One region of the Actinomadura sp. 3N508 genome, then DNA from elsewhere that is predicted to be linked to it. Evidence: riboswitches for the same ligand, from Rfam matches in the RefSeq annotation. Region 1 holds a riboswitch; each other region holds the start of a gene.
The links. Region 1 has a riboswitch for thiamine pyrophosphate ahead of thiO (glycine oxidase ThiO). Riboswitches for the same ligand answer to the same signal wherever they lie in the genome.
Positions count from the first base shown of each region.

Region 2: linked by a shared signal. The riboswitch ahead of ACH34S_RS31120 (purine-cytosine permease family protein) and the one ahead of thiO (glycine oxidase ThiO) in region 1 are both predicted to bind thiamine pyrophosphate.
Region 3: linked by a shared signal. The riboswitch ahead of thiC (phosphomethylpyrimidine synthase ThiC) and the one ahead of thiO (glycine oxidase ThiO) in region 1 are both predicted to bind thiamine pyrophosphate.

Region 1 covers NZ_JBIRAX010000003.1:706,959-716,346, forward strand. The annotation lists gene ACH34S_RS14590 (polyprenyl synthetase family protein) at 1-171, shown strand, start outside; gene ACH34S_RS14595 (serine/threonine-protein kinase) at 291-1,469, shown strand; gene ACH34S_RS14600 (hypothetical protein) at 1,506-1,664, opposite strand; gene thiE (thiamine phosphate synthase) at 1,742-2,410, opposite strand; gene ACH34S_RS14610 (Rv2175c family DNA-binding protein) at 2,527-2,901, opposite strand; gene ACH34S_RS14615 (NAD(P)/FAD-dependent oxidoreductase) at 2,980-4,191, opposite strand; TPP riboswitch at 4,286-4,400, shown strand; gene thiO (glycine oxidase ThiO) at 4,390-5,517, shown strand; gene thiS (sulfur carrier protein ThiS) at 5,514-5,714, shown strand; gene ACH34S_RS14630 (thiazole synthase) at 5,717-6,487, shown strand; gene ACH34S_RS14635 (DMT family transporter) at 6,636-7,583, shown strand; gene pknB (Stk1 family PASTA domain-containing Ser/Thr kinase) at 7,620-9,388, shown strand, end outside.
Region 2 covers NZ_JBIRAX010000010.1:170,669-180,056, reverse strand. The annotation lists gene ACH34S_RS31135 (arginine deiminase) at 1-875, shown strand, start outside; gene ACH34S_RS31130 (ATP-binding protein) at 1,270-1,815, opposite strand; gene ACH34S_RS31125 (PAS domain-containing protein) at 2,238-4,280, opposite strand; gene ACH34S_RS31120 (purine-cytosine permease family protein) at 4,358-5,704, opposite strand; TPP riboswitch at 5,697-5,828, opposite strand; gene ACH34S_RS31115 (rhodanese-like domain-containing protein) at 5,953-6,288, opposite strand; gene ACH34S_RS31110 (SSI family serine proteinase inhibitor) at 6,335-6,802, shown strand; gene ACH34S_RS31105 (hypothetical protein) at 6,958-7,275, shown strand; gene ACH34S_RS31100 (DUF1737 domain-containing protein) at 7,315-7,500, shown strand; gene ACH34S_RS31095 (Fpg/Nei family DNA glycosylase) at 7,523-8,386, opposite strand; gene ACH34S_RS31090 (VOC family protein) at 8,462-8,887, opposite strand; gene ACH34S_RS31085 (heavy-metal-associated domain-containing protein) at 9,274-9,388, shown strand, end outside.
Region 3 covers NZ_JBIRAX010000006.1:279,965-289,352, reverse strand. The annotation lists gene ACH34S_RS23080 (sugar phosphate nucleotidyltransferase) at 1-1,051, opposite strand, end outside; gene ACH34S_RS23075 (CDP-alcohol phosphatidyltransferase family protein) at 1,048-1,653, opposite strand; gene ACH34S_RS23070 (serine/threonine-protein kinase) at 1,825-3,540, shown strand; gene ACH34S_RS23065 (sensor histidine kinase) at 3,551-4,720, opposite strand; gene ACH34S_RS23060 (Mth938-like domain-containing protein) at 4,810-5,175, shown strand; gene ACH34S_RS23055 (hypothetical protein) at 5,241-6,326, shown strand; TPP riboswitch at 6,418-6,531, shown strand; gene thiC (phosphomethylpyrimidine synthase ThiC) at 6,527-8,257, shown strand; gene ACH34S_RS23045 (TetR/AcrR family transcriptional regulator) at 8,447-9,064, shown strand; gene ACH34S_RS23040 (metallophosphoesterase family protein) at 9,085-9,388, opposite strand, start outside.

The sequences.
Region 1 (9,388 bases):
GACGAGCTGCGCGCGATCATCGAGGAGACCGGCGGGCTCGCCGCCTGCGAGGCCATGATCGAGCGTTATCTCGGCGAGGCGGAGGAGGCCCTGCGCTCCGCGCCGATCACCGAGGAGGCCCGGCACGCGCTCGCCGAACTGGCGGTCGCGGCCACCGTGCGCAGCACGTAGGAGGCGTCGGCACGTTCCAGCCGGGGCGGCGAAGATCGAGGTTCCCCTGCCGGGCAGCCCGGCGACACGGTACAAATGAGGAGATCTTCGTCCGTCCCCGCCGAGTCGGAGCCCCCCACGTGCCGCACGACACCTCCCGCGGGAGGACGAGCCCCCATCCCGCGCGCAGCGCCGCCGCCCGTCCAGGGCGTCCGGCCCAGCCCCACGCCGGCCAGCCCCACGCCGGCCAGCCCCACGTCGCCCGGTCGGCCAAGGCGCGCCCCGCGCCGTCCCGCTCGGCGCAGGCCGCCCGGTCCGGCCCCGACCGCCAGGCCGGGGGCGCAGGCCCGGACCGGCACGGAGACCCCGATCGGCACGGCAGCGGCGCGCACGCGGCGCGCGGCAGGCGCCCAGATACCCCGCTCGGCCCCGACGACCCCCGCGGCCTGGGCGGCTACACGCTGCTCGGAAGGCTCGGCGAGGGCGGCCAGGGCGTCGTCTACCTCGGCCGCGACGGCGACGGCGAGTTCGTCACCGTCAAGCTGCTGCGCGGCGGCGTGGCGGCCGGGCAGCGGGCGCGCAGCCGGTTCGTCAAGGAGGCCGACGCGGCCCTGCGGGTGTCCGGGCGGCACACGGCCCGCGTGCTGGACGCCGACATGACCGGCGACCGCCCCTACATCGTCAGCGAGTTCGTCGAAGGGCCGCCGCTCCAGCACGTCGTCGAGGACCGCGGCCCGCTGCCCCCGGCCAAGCTCCGCAAGCTCGGGCTGCGGACGGCGGCGGCGCTCGCCGCGATCCACCGCGCCGGGATCGTGCACCGCGACTTCAAGCCGGGCAACGTGCTGCTCGGCCCGGACGGCGCCAAGGTCATCGACTTCGGCATCGCCCGGATCGCCGACGCCACCCCGGTGACGACCGGGCCGGTCGGCACCCCCGCCTACATGGCGCCCGAGCAGATCGAGGACGAGCCGGTCGGGAAGCCCGCCGACGTGTTCGCGTGGGGCGCCACCATGGTGTTCGCCGCGACGGGACGCCCGCCGTTCGGCACCGGTCCGAGCGCGGCGGTGATGCGGCGGGTCACCTCCCGCAGCCCCGACCTCGGCGACCTGGACGGCCCGCTGCGCGACCTCGCCGCCCGCTGTCTCGACAAGAACCCGGCCGCCCGGCCGACCGCGTCGCAGATCGTCCGGGCGCTCCGCGAAGGGCAGGGACCGATGCCGAAACCGCGGCCGACGCGCATCCCGCGCTACCGGTGGCGGATGATGGTCGCGCTGGCGGCCGTCGTCCTCTCCGGCTTCGTCCTGGGCATGCTCTTCTGAAGGGGCATGCCCTTCTGAACGGGCGAGCCCGGCGGCTCACCAGTGCGGCGGACGATCCTCCAGGAAGCGGGAGTCGTCGGTGTCGCCGCGCCACTCGCCCCAGCCGGTGTCGGTGTCGTCGGAGGTCTGGTCCGGCAGGATCTCCAGGTCATCGTCCAGCTCGACCGGGCGGTCGTCGTCGGGTCCCACGCTCATGATCTCCATTGTGGGCGATCGTGTACCGCCCCGCACTGTGATCCAGGTCAAACCCCGACAAGATCGAAGCCGGCGGGTCAGGCGGCGAGCCGGCGGGCGAACTCCGCCGCCGCGGCCCGCGGATCGGCCGCCTCGGTGATCGCCCGGACGACCACGGCGCGGTTCGCGCCCGTGGCGAGGACGTCGCCGAGGTTGCCGAGGTCGATCCCGCCGATCGCGAACCAGGGACGCGCCACCCGCTGCGCGGCGACGTACTCCAGCAGCTCCGGCCCCGGCGCGGGGCGTCCCGGCTTGGTCGGGGTGGGCCACACCGGCCCGGCGCAGAAGTAGTCGACGCCCGGCTCGACGGCGGCCGCCGCCGCCTGCCGGCCGGAGTGCGTGGACCGGCCGATCAGCATGTCGCCGCCGACGATCTCGCGGGCGGCGTCCACCGGCAGGTCGTCCTGGCCGAGGTGCAGCACGTCGGCGCCGGCGGCGTGCGCGATGTCGGCGCGGTCGTTGACGGCGAGCAGCGCGCCGTGCCGCTCGCACGCCGCCCGGAAGATCTCCAGGTAGGCCAGCTCCTGCCGGGCCTCCAGACCCTTCTGGCGGAGCTGGAGCAGGTCGACGCCGCCGGCGAGCACGGCGTCCAGGAACTCCGGCAGGTCCCCTTGCCGCTCCCTCGCGTCGGTGCAGAGGTAGAGGCGGGCGCGGCTGAGCCGGGCGCGCAGCGCGACGGCGCGCTCGGTGGGGAGATGCCTGGACACGGCGGAGAGACGTCCTTCCGGAAGGTTTTCGCGGGGCCGCGCGGCTGTTGCGTCGCGCGACCCCGCGATCGTGTCAGACGTTCCGGCGGCTCAGGCCCCCAGGGCCGGGGGACGGGCTAGAACGCGAGGGCCTGGGCGCGGCGGCGGACCTCGGTCCCCCGGTTCTCGGTGAGCGCGTCCACGGGCGTTCCCGGCAGCGTGTCATCGGCGGTGAACAGCCAGCGGATGGTCTCGACCTCGTCGAACCCGGCGTCCGACAGGAGCGTCAGCGTGCCGGGCAGGCCCTTGATGACCTGACCGTCCTTGATGAACGCGGCGGGCACCATGGGCTCGCCCTCCCGGCGCACGGCCAGGAGCCGGTGCTCGCTGATGAGCTGCTTGATCCGGTTGGTCTTGATCCCGAGTCGCTCGGCGGTCTCCTTCAGGGAGAGCCATTCGCCCGCGAGGGCGTCGGTCCGGGGGTCCAGTGCGCTGTCAACGGTTGCGTGCATCTGCGTCACGCCCCCTTGCTACCACGCCTTCGGAACCCTCAAACCCCCTGTACAGCCGTTACGCTTCGGCGCCGTGCGCTATCCGCGAACGGCCTGCCGGACGGGCACGTCCGGGTCGGCGAGCGCCCCGGCGTCGACGGGCGTGCCGGCCGCGATGACGCGGCGCGCCTGCACCAGATCGCGGGGCCGGTCGACGGTGAGGATCGCGTCGAGCCGGTCGCCGGTCAGCCAGGCGGCCGTCCACTTCCGGCCGGTCGGGTCCCCGCGGCGAACGATTCGTTCGGACGCCGAATGGTTCCCCGCATACTGCACCATTCGCCCGAATTGCTCGGACCAGAAGTACGGGACGGCGTCGTACACCGCGCCCTGCCCGAGGAGCGTCGCGGCGGCGACGTCGGGGGCGTTGAGGGCGGTGTCCCAGTGCTCGACGAGGAGCCGCCGCCCGTACCGCGCCGACCACCAGGCGGCGCAGTCGCCGACGGCGACGACGTCCGGGCGGGCGGAGCCGGGCACCTCCTCACCCGCATAGGCGCGGAACGAGCCGTCGGTGACGACGCCGCGCTCCAGCAGCAGCCCGGAACCGTCCAGCCAGGACAGTTGCGGCCGGACGCCGATGCCGACGACGACCTCGTCCGCCTCGATCCGGGCGCCGCCGGCAAGCAGCAGGCCGCCGTCTCCCACCTCGGCGACCTTGACTCCGGTGCGCAGCTCGACGCCCGCCTCCGCGTACCAGGGCGCGGTGAGCGCACCGACCTCGGGGCCGAGCGCGCCCGCGAGCGGCGTGTCCGCGGCCTCCACGACGGTCACCGCGCAGCCCTTCTTGGCGGCGGTCGTCGCGACCTCGGCGCCGATCCAGCCCGCCCCGACGATCACGATCCGGGCGCCTTCCGTAAGCCGGGATCGCAGGTCACGGCTGTCCTCGATGGTCCGCAGCACATGCTGCGGCCCGTCCCCCGGCAGCGTGATCGGCACGGCCCCGGTCGCGATGACCAGCCCGTCGAACGGAAGATCGCCCGCCGTGGACGCGACGACGCCGCCGCGCGCGTCCAGGCGCAGGCCCGTGGCGCGCTCGCCGAGCAGGAGCTCGCAGCGCAGCGCGTCCCAGTCGGCGTCGACCGTCGTGTCGTCGGACTCGCCCGCGAGGACGGCCTTCGACAGCGGCGGCCGGTCGTAGGGCGGATGCCGCTCGGCCGAGACGAGGGTCAGCGCGCCCTCGTAGCCCCGGCCCCGCAACGACTCCACGGCGCGCAACCCGCCCAGCCCGCCGCCCACGACGATGATCCGCTCCATGGGGATCCACCCTAGAACTCCCCGGACGCCCGCCCGGACGGCTGCCCACGCACAAGGGATCGGAAGTGGTCGTAAGGTGGAGACCGGGTGGAACAGCACAAAGCGCGGGAGTCCGGTGCGACCGGGCTGAGAGGGCGGCTGGAACGGGCCGCCGACCGCCACGACCTGATCCGGATCATGCCGGCGAAGGGAGCGCGCATGGAGATCGTGATCATCGGGGCCGGGGTCATCGGCCTCGCCACCGCCTGGCGGGCCGCCGCCGGCGGCGCCGCCGTCACCCTGGTCGACCCCGAGCCCGCGGGCGGCGCGTCGGCGGTGGCCGCGGGGATGCTGACCCCGGTCAGCGAGCTGACCTACGGCGAGGAGCCGCTGCTGCGGCTGGGCCTCGCGTCCCGCGACCGGTACGGCGCGTTCGTCGCCGAGCTGGAGGAGCTGACCGGCCTGGAGACCGGTTACCGCACCGACGGGATCATCGAGGTCGCCTTCGACGCCGACGACCTGAAGTACCTGGACGACCTGCGCCGCTTCCAGGAGACCCTCGGCATCCCGGTCGAGGCGCTGACGGGCCGCGAGTGCCGCCGCCTGGAGCCGATGCTGGCGCCGGGCGTGCGCGGCGGCCTGCTCGCCCCCGAGGACGGCTCGATCGACCCGCGCCGCCTGACCCCGGCGCTGCTCGCCGCGGCCGGGAAGCTCGGCGTCCGCCTGGTCAGGCGGCGAGCGGCGGGCATCGTCGTGGAGCGCGACACGGCGGTCGGCGTACGGCTGGACGACGGCACGACCATCAACGCCGACCGCGTCCTCCTGGCGGCGGGCCCGTGGTCGGGTGATCTCGACGGACTGCCTCCCGGGACCGTTCCACCCGTCCGTCCCGTCAAGGGCCAGGTGATCCGGCTCCGCGCCCGGACCCCGTTCATCAGCAGGTCCACGCGCGGGATGGTGAAGGGCTCGTCGGTCTACCTGGTGCCGCGCCTGGACGGCGAGATCGTCGTCGGCGCCACCCAGGAGGAGCTCGGCTTCGACACGCGCGTCACGGCGGGCGGCCTGTGGGAGCTGCTGCGCGACGCCCGCGAGCTGCTGCCCGGCGTCACCGAGCTGGAGTTCACCGAGGTCTCCGCGGGCCTGCGCCCGGGGTCACCGGACAACGGGCCGGTGATGGGCCCGTCCGCGCTCCCCGGCCTCGTCATCGGCACCGGCCACTTCCGCAACGGCATCCTGCTCGCCCCGATCTCCGCCGACATCCTGTCCGCGACACTGCTCGACACCCCCGTTCCAGAAGTAGCCGGGCCGTTCTCGCCCGGCCGTTTCTCCCCCGAGGTGCACTCATGAAGGTGATCGTCAACGGCGAGCCGCGCGAGCTGCCGGACGGCGCGAGCGTGGCCGAGGCGGTCGCGTCCGTCTCCGGCGCCGCGGCCGGAATCGCGGTGGCGGTGAACGACGAGGTCGTCCGGCGCTCGGCATGGGCCGCGACGGCGCTGCGCGACGCCGACCGCATCGAAGTCCTGACCGCCGTGCAGGGAGGCTAGAGGTGACGGACAAGCTGGTCATCGCGGGCGAGGAGCTCGGCTCCCGGCTGATCATGGGGACCGGGGGCGCGCCGAGCATGCACGTCCTGCGCGAGGCGCTGACCGCGTCCGGGACGGAGCTGACCACGGTCGCGATGCGGCGCGTGGACCCCTCCGCCCGCGGTTCGGTGCTGGACGTCCTGACCGAGTCCGGCATCCGGGTGCTGCCGAACACGGCGGGCTGCTTCACCGCGGGCGAGGCCGTCCTCACCGCGAAGCTGGCCCGCGAGGCGCTCGGCACGAACTGGGTCAAGCTCGAAGTGATCGCGGACGAGCACACCCTCCTCCCCGACCCGATCGAGCTGGTCGACGCCGCAGAGCAGCTCGTCGACGCCGGGTTCGTCGTCCTGCCGTACACCAACGACGACCCCGTCCTCGCGCGGCGCCTGGAGCAGATCGGGTGCGCGGCCGTGATGCCGCTCGGCTCCCCGATCGGCTCGGGCCTCGGCATCCGCAACCCGCACAACATCGAGCTGATCGTCGAGCGGGCGGGCGTCCCCGTCATCCTGGACGCGGGCCTCGGCACCGCGTCCGACGCCGCGCTGGCGATGGAACTGGGCTGCGACGCGGTCCTGCTGGCAACGGCGGTGACCCGAGCCCAACACCCCACCCAGATGGCCGCCGCGATGCGCCACGCGGTAGAGGCCGGACGCCTCGCCCGCCTGGCCGGACGCATCCCCAAGCGCCGCTACGCGCAGGCCTCCTCACCCTTCGAGGGCCGAGCAACCTCGTAGGAAAACTAAATGGCCACCTGAAGAAATATTCGCTGGACCTGAAATGTAGGCACCACGAGACTGAAAACGGTCCATCCGAGCCAGGGCACCGCAACCCGGCGCCTCGCTTCGGTGTTCGTCGAAACGTCCCTTACCTAAGGTGCCTGACATGCAGCAGGAAACCGGCGCGCGCGTCGACAAGCTCGCCGTGGCGGCCGCCACGGTGACCGTGGTGCTCTGGGCATCGGCCTTCGTCGCGATCCGCAGCGCCGGAGACGACTACAGCCCCGGCGCGCTCGCCCTCGGCCGCCTCCTGTCGGGAACGGTCGTGCTGGGCGCGCTGTGGCTCGTCCGGCGCGAGGGGCTCCCGCCGAAGGCCGCCTGGCCCGGCATCGTCACCGCGGGCATCCTGTGGTTCGGCGCCTACATGGTCGCCCTGAACTGGGGCGAGCAGCTGGTGGACGCGGGCACGGCCGCCCTCGTCGTCAACATCGGCCCGATCCTCATCGCCCTCCTCGGCGGCTGGCTGCTCAAGGAAGGCCTCCCGCCCCGCCTGCTCGCCGGGATGGCCGTGTCGTTCGCAGGCGCGGCGGTCGTCGGGCTGTCGATGTCCGGCGAGGGCAGCTCGTCCGTCGGCGGGGTGCTGCTCTGCCTCGTCGCCGCGGTCACCTACGCCGCCGGCGTCGTCAGCCAGAAGCCCGCGCTGCGGCACGCCTCCGCGCTGCAGTTCACCACCTTCGCCTGCGCGATCGGCACGCTCGCCTGCCTCCCGTTCTCCGGCCAGCTGGTCTCAGAAGCGGCCGACGCCCCCGCCGGCGCCACCCTCAACATGATCTACCTGGGCGTCTTCCCCACCGCCATCGCCTTCACCACCTGGGGATACGCCCTGGCGCGGACGTCCGCCGGAAAGATGGGCGCCACCACCTACGCCGCACCCGCCCTCGTCGTGTTCATGTCGTGGCTGTTCCTGGGCGAGGTCCCCGGCCTGATCACGCTCGCAGGCGGCCTGCTCTGCCTCGCAGGCGTCGCCGTCTCCCGCAGCACCCGCCGCCCCGCGCCCCCGGTCATCCCGGTCGAATCACCCTCAGGGCTCATCGACGCTCATACTCGCGACTGATGAGAAGCTCGCCGCCGCGCCCGTAAACTCGCAGCGATGGACACGAGGGCTGCCGATCCCCTCGTCGGGCAGGTGCTCGACGGGCGCTACCGCATTGAGTCCCGCGTCGCCCGCGGCGGGATGGCAACGGTCTACGTCGCGCGCGACATCAGGCTCGACCGCGTCGTGGCGATCAAGGTCATGCACGCCGGGCTCGCCGCCGACGAGCAGTTCGTCACCCGCTTCATCGGCGAGGCCAAGGCCGCGGCGGCGCTGTCCCACCCGAACGTCGTCGCCGTCTACGACCAGCGCACCGACGGCGAGCACGTCTTCCTGGTGATGGAGTACGTCGCCGGGCACACGCTCCGCGACGCGCTGACCACGCTCGGGCGGCTCGGCCCCCGCGCCGCGCTGGAGATCATGCAGCCGGTCCTCGCGGCGCTCGGCGCGGCGCACCGGGCCGGTCTCGTGCACCGCGACGTCAAGCCCGAGAACGTCCTCATCACCGAGGACGGCCAGGTCAAGGTCGCCGACTTCGGCCTCGCCCGCGCCGAGACCGCGACCAAGATGACCAAGACCGGCGTGCTCATCGGAACGGTCGGCTACCTGGCGCCCGAACAGGTCGTCTCCGGCGACGCCGACGTCCGCTCGGACGTGTACGCCGCCGGCGTCATGCTGTTCGAGCTGCTCACCGGCCACCTCCCCCACCAGGCCGACACCCCCCTCGCGGTCGCCTACAAGCATGTGAACGAGACGGTCCCGGCGCCGTCCACCGCGATCCCGGGCATCCCGCTCCGCGTCGACGAGCTGGTCACCGACGCCACGAGCCACGACCCGCAGCGCCGCCCGCAGGACGCGAACCAGTACCTCGCCGAGGTCGCCGAGGTCTTCGGCGGCCTCCCGCCCGACTTCGACCGCCGCCTGGAGGAGACGAACGCCACCGCGGTCCTGGAGCGCCCGCAGCACGCCCGCACCGCCGTCCTGGACGCGCCCACGCTCGCCCCCGAGCGCACCAGGGCCGACCGCGCCATCGGCGCGCTGACCGGCCGGTACGTCCTCGTCGCCATCGGCGCGATCGCGGCGATCATCCTCGGCTGGGCGGTCTGGTACCAGACGTCGGGGCAGTACGAGCACGTCCCGTCGTCCATCATCGGCATGAAGGTCGCCGACGCCCGCGACCGCCTGGAGAGCGCGGGCCTGGACGTGCGGACCGCGAAGCCCGTCTACGACGACCGCGTCCACAAGGGCGGCGTGGCGAAGTCCGATCCACCCGCGGGCGCCCGCATCGCCAAGGGCCAGACCATCACCCTCACACCGTCCCGTGGCATCACCCCACAGGAAGTGCCCGACGTAGAGGGCAAGTCCCTAGAGGAAGCCAAGCAGACCCTCAAGGACGAAGGCTTCACCGTCGGCCGGACGAGCTTCACCCCCTCCCAGACGATCGCGAAGAACGAGGTCGTAGGCACGAACCCCGCAGCGGGCCAGCGGCAGTCCCCCGACGAGCCGGTCGGCCTCATCGTCTCCAGCGGCATGTCGATGCCGGACCTCATCGGCCAGGACGGCGACGCCGCCGCGAACCAGCTCCGCTCGATGGGCCTGGACGTCAAGGTCGAGAAGAAGAAGGTCGACGGCAAGCCACCGGACTCGGTGATCGAGCAGAACCCGCCCGAGGGCACCGGCGTGTCCCGCGGCGACAAGGTCACGATCGTCGTCAACAAGCGCGACTGCCTGGTCGACGCGGGCCCGGTCAAGATCGGCTGCGAGGAGGGCGAGGGCGAGCAGAACGTCCCCGTCCCGAACCTGACCGGCCGCAACGTCGACGACGC
Region 2 (9,388 bases), on a different contig from region 1:
GCGACCTCGACCCCGAGAACCTCGCGCACACGCTGATCGCGGGCCTGGCCCACGAGGAGCTCAAGGCGGGCCACGGCCTCGTCTACCGCCTGATGAACCGCCTGGACTTCATCGTCGACCCGCTCCCCGGCCTGCTGTTCACCCGCGACAACAGCACATGGATCGGCGACCGCCCGGCGGTGACCAGCCTCGCCATGGAGGCCCGCCGCCGCGAGTCCGCACTGACGGGCCTGATCTACGCCCACCACCCACGCTTCGCAGACGTAGACCCGGTGTACACCCCGTCCCTAGAACACCTAGAGGGCGGAGACGTCCTCCTCCTAACTCCAGGCGTGATCGCCGTAGGAACCGGCGAACGAACAACCCCCGCAGGCGTAGAACGCCTAGCCCGCCAGGTCATAGGAGCAGGACTGGCAAACACAGTTCTAGCCGTCCCCATCGCCCAGGAGCGCGCCACCATGCACCTGGACACGGTCTGCACGATGGTCGACGTGGACACCGTCGTCATGTACCCGCCGGTCGCCCACTCCCTGACCGCCCACACGGTCACCCTCAACAACGGCGACCTCCGCGTAAGCGAGCCGCGCCCCTTCCTAGAGGCTGCCGCCGAAGCGATGGGCCTGGACCGCCTAAAGGTGATCGACACCGGCCTGGACCCGGTAACCGCAGAACGCGAACAGTGGGACGACGGCAACAACACCCTCGCCGTGGCCCCCCGCCTATGCGTCGCCTACGAACGCAACATAGAAACGAACGCCCAGCTAGAGGCGTCCGGCATAGAGGTCATAAGAATCACCGGCAGCGAACTGGGCACCGGCAGAGGCGGCCCCCGCTGCATGTCCTGCCCAATCCTCAGAGACCCCCCACCCACCTAACCAAGATGGGTCGCGAAGCGACCAAAACACACACGCGCATTGAGCAACCCATCAGACGCGCGCACCGCGCACCCCCCGACGCGCAATGAGCAACCACCGGACGCAACAACCCCAGCCCGCACAGCAACCACGCAACAACCTAAATGCTTGCGATCGCGTCCGAAGGCAGGTTCGAGCTTGCGAGAACCTGATCGCGCAGCGAGCCGCCAGGCGAGCCGGAGCGATGCCAGCGATCGCCCGTGTTTCTCGACGATGGAGGCCCGCCAGGGCCGAAGGAGGAGAGAAATACAAAAAAACGAATACAGCTCGGGCGATGTCGACGGGGGCACGACAACGCCCGAGCTTGGGGAGGACATTACAAGGTCGGCGCGGGATTCTCTAGACGGGGTCCGGGTTAAGCCGGGTATGCCCTGCTCGCAGCGGTCCCGTTTCGACGTCCGTCGCGTAGATCGTCCGGTTCGTCCATGAGATCTGGGAAGTCGGCGAGGTCTGGGACGGCGGCGTGCTCGCCCGCGGGGGCGGCCCGCCCGTTCTGCCCGCTGGATGATTTCGGCGCCCGCAGGACGGCCCAGACCGTGGTGGAGCCGTCCTCGTGGCGGACGCCCCAGCCTTCGGAGAGCGCCTCGACGATGCCGAGGCCGCGCCCGCCGAGCGAGGACAGGGTGCCGGGGCCGCGGCGCGGCTCGGTCATGGCGCCGCCGTCGCTGACCTCGAGTTCGAGGACGTCGCCGCGGCGCAGCCAGCAGACCCTGACCTGGCCGGACGGCAGCGGACGTGCATGGCGGAGGGCGTTGCTGAGAAGCTCGCTGACGATGACGCTGGCGTCGTCCACGACGGATTCGTAAACGCCCGAGTCGACCAGCTCCGAGCTGAGGCGCCTCCGGGCGACCGCGACGCTGGACGGTGCATGTGGGAGCAGTACGACGCTCGACGCCCTCACCTCCCCGTGGTTTCGTGTACTCGGATGAGTCCCGTCACCGCTCTTCCAGTACGACCGAAATGCCCTGTTGGTCGGGACCGGAAACCCGAACGGTTCATTCGCCACCTGCACAACGAGTCACCGGCCATCCGGTCACGGTGATCACCCCCGCATCGGAATCCCGTCACGAACGGCAACCATCCAAGGATCTATCCAGCCAACGGTGGATTTACTCCTCGGCCGCTCGTTTCGTCCGTCACACCCCGTGGACGCCGCACTTTCCCGCAGGAAAGCGGCCGCGACGACCGTCGAGACCACATGAATGCCCTGGTCACGGCTGTCCTATCGTGGCGCGACGGTTCGGATTTGATTACGCTGAGTAGTCACAGGACGGCCTCCCCGGTCACTGACGCGACACGTTGACACTAGGCCCCGGCGGCGGGTCAGGGCGCCGCGCGGAGCACGAGCCGCATGCACGTTCCGTTACCGGCATGCGCGCCACCTGCGGGTCCATGGCCTTCTGTGGCCTGCAGAACTACGTTCGGACGGGGTGCCAAACCGTCCGATCGGAGGGCCTCGTCCCGCTGCGCCGGACCTATGTGAGATCCCTCACTTTTGCCGTGCGAGGCCGGATGCGCGGAGATCGTTCCGCCCTGCGCCTCGGTCAGGCGTTTGACGATGTAGAGGCCGAGCCCGATGCCGCCGAACCGCCGCCGGTCCCCGGCGTCCCCCTGGACGAACCGCTCGAAGATCCGCTCATGGTCGCCCGCCGGGATGCCGATGCCCTCGTCGGCCACGGTCACCACGATGGCGCCGCCCTCGCGGACGGCCCGGACGCTGACCGTCCCGCCGTCCGGGGAGTACTTGAACGCGTTCTCCAGCAGCTGCCCGAGGACGATGTCGGTCGCCATCGCGTCCCCGCGGCAGGACGGCAGCCCGGGCTCGATCTCCAGCTCGACGCGGTGCAGCGGCGACAGCGACCGGAACCCGCCGACGACACCCTCCAGCACCCGCGTCAGGTCGAACGACTCGATCGTCACGGTCAGCTCGTCGGCGCCCGCGCGCGAGCCGAGCAGCAGGTGCTCGACGAGCCGCCCCAGCGACTGGGCGCGTTCGGCGATGGTGGCGACGGCGGCGCGCCGGTCGGTGTCGGGCAGCTCGTCCCACCGGTTGACCAGCGTGGAGGCGAAGCCCTGCACGACCGTGATCGGGGTGCGCAGCTCGTGGCTGGTGGTGGCGAGGAACAGGTCCTTGGCCTCCTCCAGCGCCTTCGCCTCCGACACGTCGCGGAAGTCGACGACGAGCTCGCCGGTCTCCTCGATCTCGGCGGCGAGCACGTTCAGCCACGTCCCGGACTCCAGCCGGTACGTCAGCATCTCGCCGAGCGCGGGCATGCCGAACGGCAGCGGCCGCCCGAGCGCGTGCTCCGGCGCGATGCCGGTGAGGGTGTGCGCGGCGGGGTTCCACTGCCGGACGACGAGGTTGTGGTCGAGCACCGCGATCCCGTCCGCGCTGGAGTCGATCACGGCACGCTCGTGCGCCCGCTGCCGGACGACCTCCGCGTACGCGACGGCGTTGCCGACCGCGACGCCCGCGTGCCCGGCGAGCAGCTCCAGCAGCTCCAGCTCGATGTGCCCGACCTTGTGCCCGGAGAACAGCGCGTAGAGCGCGCCGTAAGGCCGGTTCTGCAAGTAGGACAGGCCCAGCGCGATCGTGTGCAGCCCGGAAAGCTCGGACCAGATCAGGTCCCCGAGGCGCTGCTCGCCCGTCGCGAGCTTGACCGTCTTGCCCGACCGCAGCAGCTCCCCGACCAGGCTCGTCCGCAGGTCGGCGGACGTGCCGCGCATGTGCTCGGGCAGCCCGGACATGTTCACCAGCCGCAGCCGGTCGCCCTCGATCCGCACGAAGCCGCCCGCGTCCGCGCCGGTCAGCTCGATCAGCGCGGCGGTGATCCGGTCGAGCACGACGGCGAGGTCCAGCTCGGCGTTCAGGTCGGCGACGATGTCGTTCAGCCGGCGGACGAGCCGCGCCCGCTCGGTGATGTGGTGCTGGACGATCTCGTCCTCGTCGACCGGGTGGTACACGCCGACCCAGCCGAGCAGGGTGCCGGACGGGTCCTTCAGCAGGCTCGTGTCGATCCGGACGTCGATGAGGCGGCCGTCCCGGTGGAACCGGCGGGTCGCGATCGAGATCTGCCCGCCCTCGCCCTCGCTTTCGCCTTCGCCTTCGGCGAGGTCCGGCGAGTCGGCGGCGCGGCGGGTGAGGAGCCGCTCCTGGACGGCGTTGTGCTCGGCCTTCAGCTCGTGCGGGACGATCGGCGGCACCCGCCCGACCATCTCCGCGGCGCTCCAGCCGAACATGCGCTCGGCGGCCGGGTTCCACACCGTGACCCGATGCCGCTGGTCAACGGCCACTATCGCGTCGGCGGCGCTCTCGATGACCGCCCGCGCGATCGGGTCATGGACGTGGTGATGCACGCCTGTCATCGTGCCACCGGACTCCTGTCCGGCGCGGGGTAACTTACGCCGAAAGTTGCCACAGCCCCGCCGGTCGAACGGGAGCCTTACCGTTTGGTAAGCCTGCCGATGAGGAGCGCGGCGCCCCCGGCGACCAGGAACGACAGCAGCGAGGCGCTCATCCAGCTCTGCGTCTCGAAGTGCAGCGCGCCCTGGACGTCCTGCCAGAAGCCCGCCCACCGGCTGACGGTGCCGGGGTTGATGAGCTGGTACACGACGAACCCGACCGCCCAGGCGGCGATCATGCCCCAGCGGGACGGCGCCGTCCGCGAGGCGTCCCAGCCGCTGCCCCGGCGGCGGCCGAGGAAGAAGTCGGCGGCCAGCACGCCGAGCATCGGCACGAACACCGAGCCGATCAGCGACAGGAACCCCGCGTAGTCGCCGATGTCCAGCGCCAGCGCGAGCACCGTGATGATCACCCCGAGCGCGACGCTCAGCACGCGGCGGTCGGCGCGCGGGACGAGGTTCTGGATCGACACGGCCGTCGAGTAGGTGTCGGCGAACGACTGGTCCGCCTCGCGCAGCACGAAGACCGCGAAGAACACGACGCCGAGCGTGACGTTCAGGAACGGGTCGAAGACCTTGGTCGAGTCGCCCGCGACGAGCGCCAGCGCCAGCAGGCCGAGGACATAGGCGACGATCTGCGTGACCGAGTATCCGACGGCGGCGGCGCCGAACGCGGCCCGTTCCGTCCGGGAATGGCGGGTGTAGTCGGCGGCGACCGGGACCCAGGAGATCGACACCGCCAGCGCCGCGTCCGCCCCGAGCCAGAAGCCGCCCCACGAACCCTGCGTCAGGTCGGGCAGCGGCTCGCGGAGGAGCTGGACGTAGAAGTAGACCAGCGCTATCCCCACGGCGACCGTGACGTAACGGCGCAGGATCCGCACGGAGCCGAGCGGCCAGATGGTCAGCACCGTCGTGATCGCTCCGGCGGCGACGACGTAGCCCCAGCGCGGCACGCCGTCCCAGAGTTCGCGGGCCGCGTCCGCGATGACGATCAGCTCGAACGTCCCCCAGCCGATGAGCTGCGCGACGTTCAGCACGGTCGGCGCGTACGACAGCCGCGCGCCGAACAGGCCGCGGAGCAGCACCATCGCGGGCTGCCCGGTGCGCGCGCCGGGCACCGCCGCGAGGCCCAGCATCAGCCCGCCGAGGATCGTTCCAACGGCCATCGCCGCGATGCCCGCCATGATCGACAGGGTGGGCCGGCCGTCGGCGTCCGGCGCCAGGACGGTGTAGGCACCGGAGAAGGCCAGAAGGCTGACCCCGAGGTTCGCCCAGAAGGCGCTCTGGTCCCAGAAGCCCAGCACCCTGGGCGCGGGCTCGTCGAGCGTGAACGGAGCCTCATTGTTAGGACGCGCAGCACCATCACGCGCATCAACATCGGACGTCACGGACTCACACTCCCTACGCCGGCATTACCCGGACAGGTTCATGCGGTCGGCGACGCCTCTAAGGCCGCCCTCTCAGCCCGGCTTACACCTCTGCGGTGCGGCCCGAGCTCCCGCGGTCATCGGTCGGGCCCGATCGTACAACCGCCCGACTTCCCCCAAAAGGGCGTAGATCACCCCGAAGGCAACCGATCATGCGCGGCGCCCCGTCTGCGGCCACATCCGGCCGGGCCGCTTCAGGCCACGTAGCTTCAGGCCACGTAGGGGGCCCCGTCGCCGCCGCCCTCCATCGGGCGGCCCGCCTCGACCCAGCTCTTCATCCCGCCGTCGACGTTCCTGGCCAGCCAGCCCGCCTGGTTGAGCGCCCCGGTCACCTGCGCGGACCGCGACCCGGACCGGCAGATCACGTAGACCTCCCGGTCGCGTGGGACCTCTCCGGCACGATCACCCAGCTGCCCCATGGGAATGTGGACGGCCGTGGGCGCGTGGCCCGCGTCCCATTCGTCCTGTTCCCGGACGTCCAGCAGGTAGCCGTCCTGCGGGACGTCGGCGGCTCCCACCGCCGGCACGTCGTCCCCGAAATTCATCACACCCCCATGGAACCGCGCGAAGCACCCCTGCGTCGAATCACGCATGCGGTATCGGACGCTCCTTTTCGCGTCGCCCGGACTGGCCATGGTCCTGTCCCTGGCCGCCTGCGGCGACGAACAGGCCAAGGGGACCCCCGCCGACCAGCCTTCGGGCACGACGTCCGTGCAGCCCTCCGGCCCGCCGGCGGACTCCCTCACCATCAATGTCAAGGCCTCCAAGGAGGCACCCGCCAAGACCTGGACCCTGAAGTGCGAACCGCCCGGCGGTGACCATCCCAAGGTCGCCGACGCCTGCGCGGCCCTCGCCAAGGCCAAGGGCCAGGACCCCTTCAAACCCGTCCCCAAGGACCAGATGTGCACCATGATCTACGGCGGCCCCGAGCTCGCCACGGTCAAGGGCACCTGGCAGGGAAAGAAGATCGACGCCGAGTTCTCCCGTGACGACGGCTGCCAGCTGGACCGCTGGGAGAAGGTCGGCCCGCTCTTCGGCCCCGTACCCAAGGTCCGCTGACCGAGCCGTCCCCGTTTCGGCTCCGTCCAGACAACCACGCTCCCTACCCCACACCCCATACGACACCCACAGCCCACACGACCCATCGGCCTCGCCCGCCAGCCGGGCGGGGCCGCCTTTTTTGAAGATCGGCTCGCGGATTCACCATGCGGCTCATGAACTACATCGCGCTGGCCCTCGCCGCCGCGGGCGCCATCGCCGTCCTCTACCTCCTGAACGCCTCGATCACCGTGACCCCCCACGCGACGATCGAGCAGGCCCCGACGGTGACGTGCTCGTCCGTCCTCAGCGCCAGGAGCGGCAAGGAGACCCTCGAAATCCCCCTGAAGGACACGGAACGGACCGCGATCCACGGAGCCTGCGACCAGGCCCGCATCCAGCGCACCGGCTGGACGCTGCTCGTCGCCATCCCCACCGCGATCGCCGGCGCCCTGGTCGTCCCGCGCGGCCGCCCGGCCACATCGCCCGTCTAGGCGAGAGCGTCAGCGGCACCGGCTGAGATCCTTGTCCTTATGAGCACACCCCCGGACGGACTGCCCATCTACCGAGTCATCACCGGCCCGGACGACGCCGCATTCTGCAAGCGTGTGAGCGAAGCGATCGACCTCGGCTACGAGCTGCACGAGGGCCCCGCGGTCACCTTCAACGGCGAGCACGTCATCGTCGCCCAGGCGTTGCTCTGGCGCGGACAGCCGTAGCACCGCCCTGGCCGGTGCCCGGCTATTTGAGGAGGCGGGACATCCGGCGGTCGGCCAGCGGCTTGCCGCCCGTCTGGCAGGTCGGGCAGTACTGGAGCGACGAGTCCGCGAACGAGACCTCGCGGATCGTGTCGCCGCACACCGGGCATTTCTGGCCGGTCTTGCCGTGCACGCGCAGCCCGGTCTTCTTCTCGCCCTTGAGGTCCTGCGCCTCCAGCCCGCGCGAGCGCTCCACGGCGTCGCGCAGCGTGGTGACGATGGCGTCGTGCAAGGTCGCGACGTCGTCCTCGGTCAGCGAGGCGGCGATCTTGAAGGGGGACATCTTCGCGACGTGCAGCACCTCGTCGGAGTAGGCGTTGCCGATCCCGGCGATCACCTTCTGGTCGCGCAGCAGGCCCTTGATCTGGGTCCGCTTGCCGTCGAGGATCGCGCCGAGCGCCGCGGGGGTGAACGCGTCGTCCAGCGGGTCGGGCCCGAGCGATGCGACACCCGGGACCTCCGCGGCATCCCGGACGACATAGACGGCGAGGCCCTTCTTCGTCCCGGCCTCCGTGAGGTCGAAGCCGGAGCCGTCGTCCAGATGGACGCGCATGGCCAGCGGGTTCTTGCCACCGGGCCGGACGGGCCTGGCCGGGATCTCGTCGCGCCAGCGCAGCCAGCCCGCGCGGGCCAGATGGATCACCAGGTGCAGGCCGTCGACGTCCAGGTCGAGGAACTTGCCGTGCCGGGCCGCGCCGGTGACGGTCAGCCCGCCCAGCGACTGCACCGGCGGGTCGTAGGTCTTCAGCGCGGAGATGGCGAGCACGTCCACGCGCGCGACGACGTGTCCGACGACGCGTTCCCGCAGGAACCCCGCCAGCGCCTCCACCTCGGGTAGCTCAGGCATGTCCGCATCGATCCTTCCGCCCGGCGGGCCTCACGAGCGCAGGTCGCATACCCCCTGCATATGCAAGGTATCCGGTCAGCCGATCTGTTCGGCAAGGGCGACGATGGCGCCGGCGGGGCCGCGGAGGTAGCAGAGACGGTACAGGTCCTCGTACTGCGCCATCTCACCGACGAGTTCGGCGCCGTGGGGGCGGAGGCGGGCGACGGTGCCGTCGATGTCCTCGACCTGGAACATGACGCGGTGCAGGCCCAGCGTGTTGGGCGGCGTGTTCGGCGGCTCCGGCGGGGACGCCTCGGGGGTGAGGTATCTGGTGAGTTCCAGCCTGCCGGGACCGTCCGGGATCCGCATCATCGCGATCTCGCACCGGACGCCGTCCATCCCGACGGTCTGGTCCACGACCAGGCCCTCGTTCAGGGCCCTGCCTTCCAGCTCCATGCCGAGCTCGGTGAAGAACGCGATGGCCGCTTCCAGGTCGTCGACGACGAGGGCGACGTTGTCCATCCGAATGGTCATGCCCAGAGCTTAGGGACGGGAGGCGCCGCGAGGCGGGCGCCGCCGGTGTCCACAGGGCTGTGGAAGCCTGTGGAAAAGCCTGTGCACAACTCCCGATGCGGCGGGACGCGCGACGTTTACAGGGTCGATACCTCAGTGAATCCCCCCAAACCACCGGACGAGAGTGCGGACGTGCCGTCACCGAGGGTGTGGATAACTTCCGCGTAACAACCCGCCGGTAACCGCCCCGAGGCGCCTCATGACCGGACTCGGCGGGCATGTGACCTGGATCTCGAAATAACCCCTAGGGGGTACGGGTTGCCATGGCTGAGCCGTTATGGCAGCATGAGGGCCACGAGATACCCCCTGGGGGTACTGGGAGAGGGAGTAGCCAGATGAGCACCGCCACCTACACCGTCACCGGGATGACCTGCGGCCACTGCGTCAGCTCGGTCACCGAGGAGGTCGAGGAGATCCCCGGTGTGACCGGCGTCGAGGTCGACCTGCCGA
Region 3 (9,388 bases), on a different contig from region 1:
ACGCCTCCGCCTCGATCACGCACTCGTCGCCGATGACCGCGCCCTCCTCGACGCGGGCGCCCGCCATGATGTCGGTGTTCTTGCCGACCACGCAGCCGCGCAGGTTCGTGGCCGGGGCGACGAACACGTTGTCGTGGACGATCGCGCGATGCAGGAACGCGCCCTCCTTCACGACCACGTTGCTGCCGAGGACGGTGTACTCCCGCAGCTCGACGCCCGCCTCGACCTTGGCGTAGTCGCCGATGTAGAGCGGGCCCTTCAGCACGGCCTCGGCGTCGACCTCCGCGCCCTCGGCGACCCACACGCCGGGCGACACCTCGAACCCGTCCAGATCGATGCCGACCTGGCCGGAGAGCATGTCGGCCTGCGCCTTGAGGTAGCTCTCGTGGGTGCCGACGTCCTCCCAGTAGCAGTCGGCGACGTACCCGAACAGCGGGGCGCCCGCGGCGAGCAGCGCGGGGAACACGTCCCCGGACCAGTCGACCGGCTCCCCCGCCGCGACGTGCTCCAGGACCTCCGGCTCCATCACGTAGATGCCGGTGTTGACGGTGTCGGAGAACACCTGGCCCCACGTCGGCTTCTCCAGGAACCGCTGCACGCGGCCCTCGTCGTCGACGATGATGATCCCGAATTCGAGCGGGTTCGGGACGCGCTTCAGGCCGATCGTGACGAGCGCGCCGTTGCGCTCGTGGAACCGCACCATGTCGGTCAGGTCGATGTCGGTGAGCGCGTCCCCGGAGATCACCAGGAAGCGGTCGTCGCGGAGCGCCTCCTCGGCGTTCTTGACGCTGCCGGCGGTGCCGAGCGGGATCTCCTCCGTCGCGTAGCTCAGCGACATGCCGAGCTCCTCGCCGTCGCCGAAGTAGTTGCGGATCAGCGCGGCCAGGAACTGGACGGTGACGACGGTCTCGCTGAACCCGTGCCGCTTCAGCAGCCGCAGCACATGCTCCATGATCGGGCGGTTGACCAGCGGGAGCAGCGGCTTCGGCTGGTTGGCGGTCATCGGGCGCAGCCGCGTGCCCTCGCCGCCCGCCATCACGACCGCCTTCACCGGGCGGCCTCCCGGCCGGTCCCCCGCCCCGCCACCATGAGCTGACGCGTCTGCTCCCAGTACAGGACGGCCGCCCACCAGTACAGGCCCGCGCCCCAGATGGCGAACGACCAGCCGACGACCTTCGCCGCCGTCGCCGCCGCGCCGTCGTGGTCGCCGAGCAGCAGCAGCGGGAACGCGTACAGCAGGCACATCGTGCCCGCCTTGCCGATGAAGTGGACGGGCAGCGTCCCGCTGTAGCCGAGCCGCCGGACGATCGGCGCGATCGGCACGATCGCCAGCTCGCGGGCGACGAGCAGCACCACCAGCCACAGCGGGATGATGTCGCGGATCGTCAGCCCGACGAGCGTCGCGAGGATGTAGAGCCGGTCGGCGGCCGGGTCGAGCACCGTGCCGAGCTTGCTGGTCTGGTTCAGGATCCGCGCGAGCTTGCCGTCCAGCCAGTCCGACAGCCCCGCGAACACCAGCAGGCCGAGCGCCCACCAGTCCGCCTCGATCAGCACGAGCCACAGGAACAGCGGGACGCCGACCAGCCGGGCCAGGCTGAGGCTGTTGGGAACTGTGAAGATCCGGTCCTGTGCGGCCTCTTGCTGTGTGCTCACCGAAGCGTTCGCCTCCCTGGTCCCTTGATCCTGACCCTACCGGTAAGGATTTTGAAAGCCCTTCATGGCAGAACCGCCGCAAACAAAGGGCGTCCCGGACGCGTCTTCCTTACGGGAACGATCTCCGGACGCCCCCGCTCTCGGCCGGGGCCACCCAGAAAGGGTGTCGTGTTGGGTCCCCTACAGGCTGACGATCCGCGCGCCGTCGGCGGGTACACGCTGTCGGCGCGGCTGGGCGGCGGCGGCATGGGCCAGGTGTACCTCGGCCGCTCCCCCGGCGGGCGGCCGGTGGCGGTGAAGCTCGTGCGCCCCGAGTACGGCGACGACCCGCAGTTCCGGCGCCGGTTCGCGGCCGAGGTGGAGGCGGCCCGCCGGGTCGGCGGGTTCTTCACCGCGCAGGTCGTCGACGCCGACCCGGACGCGGACCGGCCGTGGCTCGTCACCGCCTACGTGCCGGGCCCTTCGCTGCAGGCGGCCGTGGACGAGCAGGGGCCGCTGCCCGTCCGCGCGGTGCGCGTCCTCGGCGCGGGGCTCGCGGAGGGGCTGACCGCCGTCCACTCCTGCGGGCTGGTGCACCGCGACCTCAAGCCCGGCAACGTGATCCTCGCCCCGGACGGGCCGCGGGTGATCGACTTCGGGATCGTGCGGGCGCTGGAGGGCGCGTCCGGCACCGCCACCGGCACGATCACCGGGACGGTGGCGTACATGGCGCCCGAGCAGGCCCGCGGGGACCGGGACATCGGGCCCGCCGCGGACGTGTTCGCGCTCGGCTCGGTGCTGGTGTTCGCCTCCACCGGCGCCTGCCCGTTCGGCCAGGGCCAGGCGCAGGCGGTGCTGTACCGGATCGTCCGGGAGGACCCCTACCTCGACGAGGTCCCCGCCGAGCTGCGCGACCTGGTCGCGGCGTGCCTGGCCAAGGACCCCGCGGGCCGCCCCGCCCTGGCGGAGGTGCTGGAGCGCTGCGCGGGCGCGGCGGGCGACGGGTGGCTGCCGCCGTCCGTCCTGGCCATGGCCACCGCGATGGCCCCGGCCGCGACCGCCGCCGGGCGGGACCCGCGGACGACCGATGTCGACGCCGCCCCGCCGCCGGAGAACCCGCCGCCGCCCGCCGCCCTGCCGCCCGCGGGTCCACCGCCCGCTGCCCCAGGGCAGTACCCCGCCGTGACCGCTGCCGCGCCGCGCCGGTCCGGGGCACGGACCAGGTGGGTTCTCGGCGGTGTCGCGTTCTTCGCCGGGTTGGCGCTGCTCGTGACCGCGGTCGTCCTCGTGCTGCTCCGGACCGGAGACGACGGGAAGGGCCGGGCCACCGCGTCACCGTCCGCGAACCGGCCCGGGCAGCCGGCATCGGCGGTCGTGGGGCGCATCCAGGACGCGCAGGCCGGGTTCTCCTATGCCCGCCTCGGCACGCCGTGGGTGACGCCAGGAGGTGCCTGGACGCGACCGGGATGGTTCACCAGCGGGCAGATCTCTCCGCTGCGGCAGCGCAACGGCGACTCCACCTTCAACGCGACGTCCCTGGCCGGGCTGCCCAGGGCCGACGAGAGCCGCGGCTACACCGGCCCCGGCGACCTGGAGACCGTCGCGGCGCGCGTGAAGACCCGCGTCGTCCGCGAGCTGTTCACCGTCCAGCACACCGAGACCGAGCTCGCGTCCAAGCAGGTCGAGCTGAGCGGCGGTGGCACGGGCTGGCTGGAGAAGGCCCGGTTCGACTTCCCGCAGGCGCGGGCCCAGGGCTGGCCGGTCACCGGGGACACGATGGCGCTCCTGATCATCGACCAGGACGGCGCGCCCGGCGGCACGCCGGGCGTTCTCCTGGTGTCCGCCCCGAGCGCCTTCGCCAACCAGGGGGACATCGACCAGATCCTCGGATCCGTCCGCACCCCCTGAGCGGCGGGCGTTACTGCGGGGAGACGACGTCCGCGACAGGGATGACGGCGGTGACGACGAACCCGCCGCCGTCGCCGGGGCCCGCGTCCAGCGTCCCGCCGACGCTGCGCGCCCGCTCGATCATGCCGAGGATCCCGAAGCCGCCCGGCGTCCCGCCCGACGGCCCCGCCCCGTTATCCGCGACCCGCACCACGAGCCCGCCGTCGCCGTCGCGGGTCAGGGTGACCGTGACGCGCTCGGCCGCAGCGTGCTTGACGACGTTGGTCAGCGCCTCCTGGACGATCCGGTACGCCGCGACGCCCACCTCCGGCGGCAGGGGCCCCACGCCCGCGTCGTCGAGGTCGACCTCGATCCCGGCGGCGCGCGCGGCCTGCGCGAGGTCAGCGATCCCGTCCGGGCCCGGCAGCGGCCCGGACGCCCCGGACGGCTCGACGTCCGTCCCGCGCAGGACCTGCAGGGTGCCGCGCAGCTCCGTGCGGGCGTCCCGGCACGTGTCGGCGATCGCCGTGAGCGCCTCCGCCAGCTCCGCCCGGTCGACCGGCCGGTCCCCGCGGACGAGATGCGCCGCCGCCCCCGCCTGGACGCCGATGACCGTGATGCTGTGCGCGAGAAGGTCGTGCAGGTCGCGGGCGATCCGCAGCCGCTCCTCGGCGACGCGCCGCCGCGCCTCCTCCTCGCGCGTCCGCTCCGCCCGCTCGGCCCGCTCGGTGATCGTCGCGAGCCGCGCCCGGTGCACCCGCCACACCTGGATCGCGATCACGATCGAGACCACGGCCTCGATGACCGCGATCTGCTCCAGGAGGGACTTGCCGCCCGCCTGCATCCTCATCGCGCTCACGCTTAGGAACAGCACCAGGCCCGCGATGGTGAGCATGCCCCGGGCCCGCCGCCCCAGCACCGCGTACGCGAACAGCGCGACCACCTCGGCGGGGACCAGCGCGTGATGCTGGTACTGCGCCAGGTGGTACGGGAGCACCAGCGTCAGCAGTGCCACCAGCCCCGGCGTCGGCCACCGCCTGATCACCGCGAGCGGCGCGTGCGCGGCGACGAGCAGGAGCGTCCCGGCCGCGTCCAGGTCCCGGACGCCGGGCCACATCACCGCGACCACGACGGCGACGCACGCCAGCAGGGCCGCGAACAGGGCGTCGCTCGCCGCCACGCCGGCCCTGGGCACCGTCACCACGCGTCCATCTTCCCGGACCCCTCCGGCCTCCGCACATCGCCCCCGCACCGCCGGTGGACGACGGCGGTTTTCAGTACCCTCCGCGCATGGAGAGATCACCTCGGATCACGCATATCGCCTGGGGTCGCATGGAGGTCGAAGGGCTTGAGGCCGGCAAAGACTTCAAGCTGTATCCGGGCGGGGGCCGCGCGTGGGACTGGTCCGAGCACGGCACACGCCACGACCCGGGGATCCAGCCGGGCGAGGTGCGGGAGCTACTGGATCACGGCTGCACGGTCGTCGTCCTCAGCAGGGGCATGGAGCTGCGCCTGAAGACGATGCCCGCGACGCTGGAGGCGCTGCGGGACGCCGGCGTCGAGGTGCACGTGGCGGAGACGACCGAGGCGGTCGCGCTCTACAACCGGCTGGCCGAGACCGAGCGCGTGGGCGGGCTCTTCCATTCGACCTGCTGATAGGCCGGGATGAATGCGGTCGTCCCGGCCTATAGTTCTGCAAACTCCATCATGAAGGGCTGACCGTGTCCGTCGCTCCCCCGTCCCGCTCCCAGCCGGAGGTCCGGGTCACGCTCGGCCGCGGCGCCTACCGCTGGCCGTTCCGCGTGTTCCTGGCCGCGCTGACGGCCGGCCTTCTCGTCGCGCTGTCCACGCGCACCGGCGGCGCCGCGTGGGCGCCCGGGGAGGCGCGGCGGGTCGTCACCATCTACGGCGGAGGCGGCGCGCTCATCGCGCTGGCCGCCGCCGGCTGGGCCTTCGTGATCTTCCGTAGCCGCCTGGTCGTGACCATCGGGGAGAAGGGCCTCGTCCTGCGGCGCGCCAAGAACCAGGTGGTCGTCCCGGCGGACGCCGTGCACGCGGTCGGCATCGTGTGGCCCGTCGCCGACCCCGTCTGGACGGTCTGGATCGACACCGAGGCGGCCCCGGACGCCGGCGCCGTCGCGAAGGTGGACGGCGACGCGATCACGCTGCACCGCGACCGGTCGCTCCCGTCCGGCTGGCTCGCGTCCGTGCGCACCGCGGCCACGGAGACCCTCGGTGCCGCCTGGCGCGTCCTCGACGACACGGGCGAAGAGGTCGAGGAGCCGCGGCCGGACGCGCTGCCCAAGACCGACCGCCTCGTGGTGGACGGCGCGGGCCGCTACCGCGACCAGGGCGGCGGCGCCGTCGTCGCCGTCGCCTGCGGGCGGCTCGCCACGCGCGGTCCCGGCCCGGCCCGCTTCCGCCGCACCCCCGACCGGGGCCGCCGGACGATCGTGCTCCGCGACCCGCACGCGGGCCGGCTGCTCGCCTTCAAGAAGTCGTCCCGGCTGGCGGGCGGCGGCCGCATGCGGGTGTTCGACGCGGACGGGCGGCACATCGGCACGATCAGCCGGCTGCGCGAGCCAGCCTTCCACGCGGCCGGCGGGACGCTCCTCGGCACCACCCGGCGGCACGGCGACCGCCATGTCGTCACCGGCGTCGACGGCCGCGAGTCCGCGTCGCTGCGGACCAAGGGCGGCGACGACGGGCGCATGTGGCTGGAGCGCTCGCGGTCCGCGCCGGACCTGCTGCGCACCCTCACGCTGGCGCTGCCGATGGTGGTGCGGCTCGCCCGCCGGTCCTCCTGACGCGGCCGGGGCGGCCGGCCCTCCGCAGATCAGGGCCTTATCCCATGGGCCCCGGTTGCGGCAACGGGGGTGCGCCGGGTTAGCGTCGAGCACGACAGATCGCGGGGGTCCGGCGAACCGGGCTGAGATAGCGGCTGAGACGGCCGCTGACCGCATGAACCTGACCGGGTAATGCCGGCGTAGGGAGAGATCGAGTCGTCATGACCGAACCTTTGGTTGCAGCCGCCCGCAAGACCTACCTTCGGGGCTCGCGTCCCGACATCCGGGTCCCGATGCGGGAGGTGCCGCTGACCAGCGGCGACACCGTCGTCCTGTACGACACGTCCGGGCCGTACACCGATCCGTCGCAGGAGACCGACGTCCGGCGGGGGCTGCCCGCGCTGCGGGCGCCGTGGATCGAGGGGCGCGGCGACACCGCCCCGTACGAGGGCCGGGCCGTCCGCCCCGAGGACGGCGGCCGCAGAGATGGGGCGCGGCCGCCGCGGGACGGATTCCCGCCGCGCCGGCCGCGCCGCGCGACCGGCGGCGCGGTGACGCAGCGCGCGTACGCGCGGCGCGGGGAGATCACGCCGGAGATGGAGTTCGCGGCGCTGCGCGAGGGGGTGGCGCCGGAGTTCGTCCGGGACGAGCTGGCCGCCGGGCGCGCCGTGCTGCCCGCCAACGTCAACCACCCCGAGATCGAGCCGATGGTCATCGGCCGGAACTTCCTGGTGAAGGTGAACGCGAACATCGGGAACTCGGCGGTGGCCTCGTCCATCGAGGACGAGGTCGAGAAGATGACGTGGGCGACCCGCTGGGGCGCCGACACGATCATGGACCTGTCGACGGGCCGGGACATCCACACCACCCGCGAGTGGATCCTGCGGAACTCGCCGGTGCCGGTCGGGACCGTCCCGCTGTACCAGGCGGTGGAGAAGGTCGGCGGCGACCCCGCCGAGCTGACCTTCGACGTCTTCCGCGACACGGTGATCGAGCAGGCCGAGCAGGGCGTGGACTACATGACCGTCCACGCCGGGGTGCTGCTGTCGTACGTGCCGCTGACGGCGCGGCGCAAGACCGGGATCGTGTCGCGCGGCGGGTCGATCATGGCGGCGTGGTGCCTGGCGCACCACGAGGAGAACTTCCTCTACACGCGGTTCCGGGAGCTGTGCGAGATCTTCGCCGCCTACGACATCACCTGGTCGCTCGGGGACGGCCTGCGCCCCGGCTCGATCGCCGACGCCAACGACGAGGCGCAGTTCGCCGAGCTGCGCACCCAGGGCGAGCTGACGAGGATCGCCGCGGAGTTCGGCAACCAGGTGATGAACGAGGGCCCCGGGCACGTCCCGATGCACAAGATCAAGGAGAACGTCGACCTGCAGCAGGAGTGGTGCGACGGGGCGCCGTTCTACACGCTCGGGCCGCTGACCACCGACATCGCGCCGGGCTACGACCACATCACCTCCGCGATCGGCGCGGCGATGATCGGCTGGTACGGCACCGCGATGCTCTGCTACGTCACGCCGAAGGAGCATCTCGGGCTGCCGGACCGCGACGACGTCAAGGCCGGCGTGATCGCCTACAAGATCGCCGCGCACGCCGCCGACCTGGCGAAGGGCCATCCGGGCGCGCAGGCGTGGGACGACGCGCTGTCGGACGCGCGGTTCGACTTCCGGTGGGAGGACCAGTTCAACCTGTCCCTCGACCCGGACACCGCGCGCGCCTACCACGACGCCACGCTCCCGGCCGCCCCGGCGAAGACGGCGCACTTCTGCTCGATGTGCGGGCCGCACTTCTGCTCGATGAAGATCACCCGGGACGTCCGCCGCTACGCCGACGAGCACGGCCTGGCCGAGGAGGACGCCCTCGCGGCGGGGATGCGCGAGAAGGCCGACGAGTTCCGCGCGGGCGGCGGGCGCGTCTACCTGCCCCTCTCCCCCGGCGGCGCCTGACGCGAGCTTCGGTGATTGCTGGTGAGGAGGCCCGCCGCGGACACGGCCGCGGCGGGCCTTCCCGCGTCCCGGCGAGGTCGCCGCCCCGCCGGCGGAGGTACGCGGCTACTATCAGGGGACCGTTCCAAAGCCGCGGATCCCCGGATCGCCGCCGGCCCGTTGACCCGCCGGGAAGGATCGACGACTCAGGTGACCAGCGACGACATGCCGAAGCCCGGCCAGGTCCGGGCGATCCGCGCCGACGTCCGCCGCAACCGCGCCCGGCTGCTCGCCGCCGCCGCGGAGATGTTCGAGCGGGACGGCGCCGGCGCCTCACTGGAGGGCGTCGCGCGGCTGGCGGGGGTCGGCATCGGGACGCTGTACCGCCACTTCCCGACCCGCCAGGACCTCCTGGAGGCGCTGCTCGCCGACGTCTACGACGGCCTGGCCGCGACGGGCCGCGAGCTGCTGGTCTCCCCCGCGCCCGGCGAGGCGCTGACGGCATGGCTGCGCGCGTTCATCGCGCGGATCACGGTGTTCCCCGGCATGGCGGCCTCGGCCGTGGTGTCGCTGCAGGACGAGCGGCCCGGACCGGCGGCCGCGTCCGGACCGGCCGTGGCGTGCCGCGCGATGCGCGACGCGGGCCAGGCGCTGTTCGCCCGCGCGCAGGACGCCGGCGACGTGCCCGCCGGCGCGGTGTTCACCGACGCGCTCCGGCTCGCGGGCGCTATCGCCGTGGTCACCGAGCGGGAACCGGCGGCGGCCGACCGGCTGCTGGCCCTCGCCGCCACCGGCCTGATCCCCGGCAAGGGCGCCCACGGCGGCTGAGCCCGCCGCGCCGTCGGCGGTCAGGTGGTCTCCGGCACGGGCAGGATCCGGCGGGGCCCCCGGGGCGCGTCGCCGCGCTTGCGCCATTCGCGCGGGTAGCCGACCGACACCTCGATGTGCGGGACGTCGCCGGTCCAGATCGTCCGGGGGATGTGGAGGTGGCCGTACACCACCGACACCGCGCCGAACCGGGTGTGCCAGTCTGCGGTCCGCTCCGTCCCGCACCACTGGGCGAACTCCGGGTACCACAGGACGCGGGTCGGCTCGCGGACGAGCGGCCAGTGGTTGACCAGCACCGTCCGCGTCCCGGGTTCGAGCGCCGCG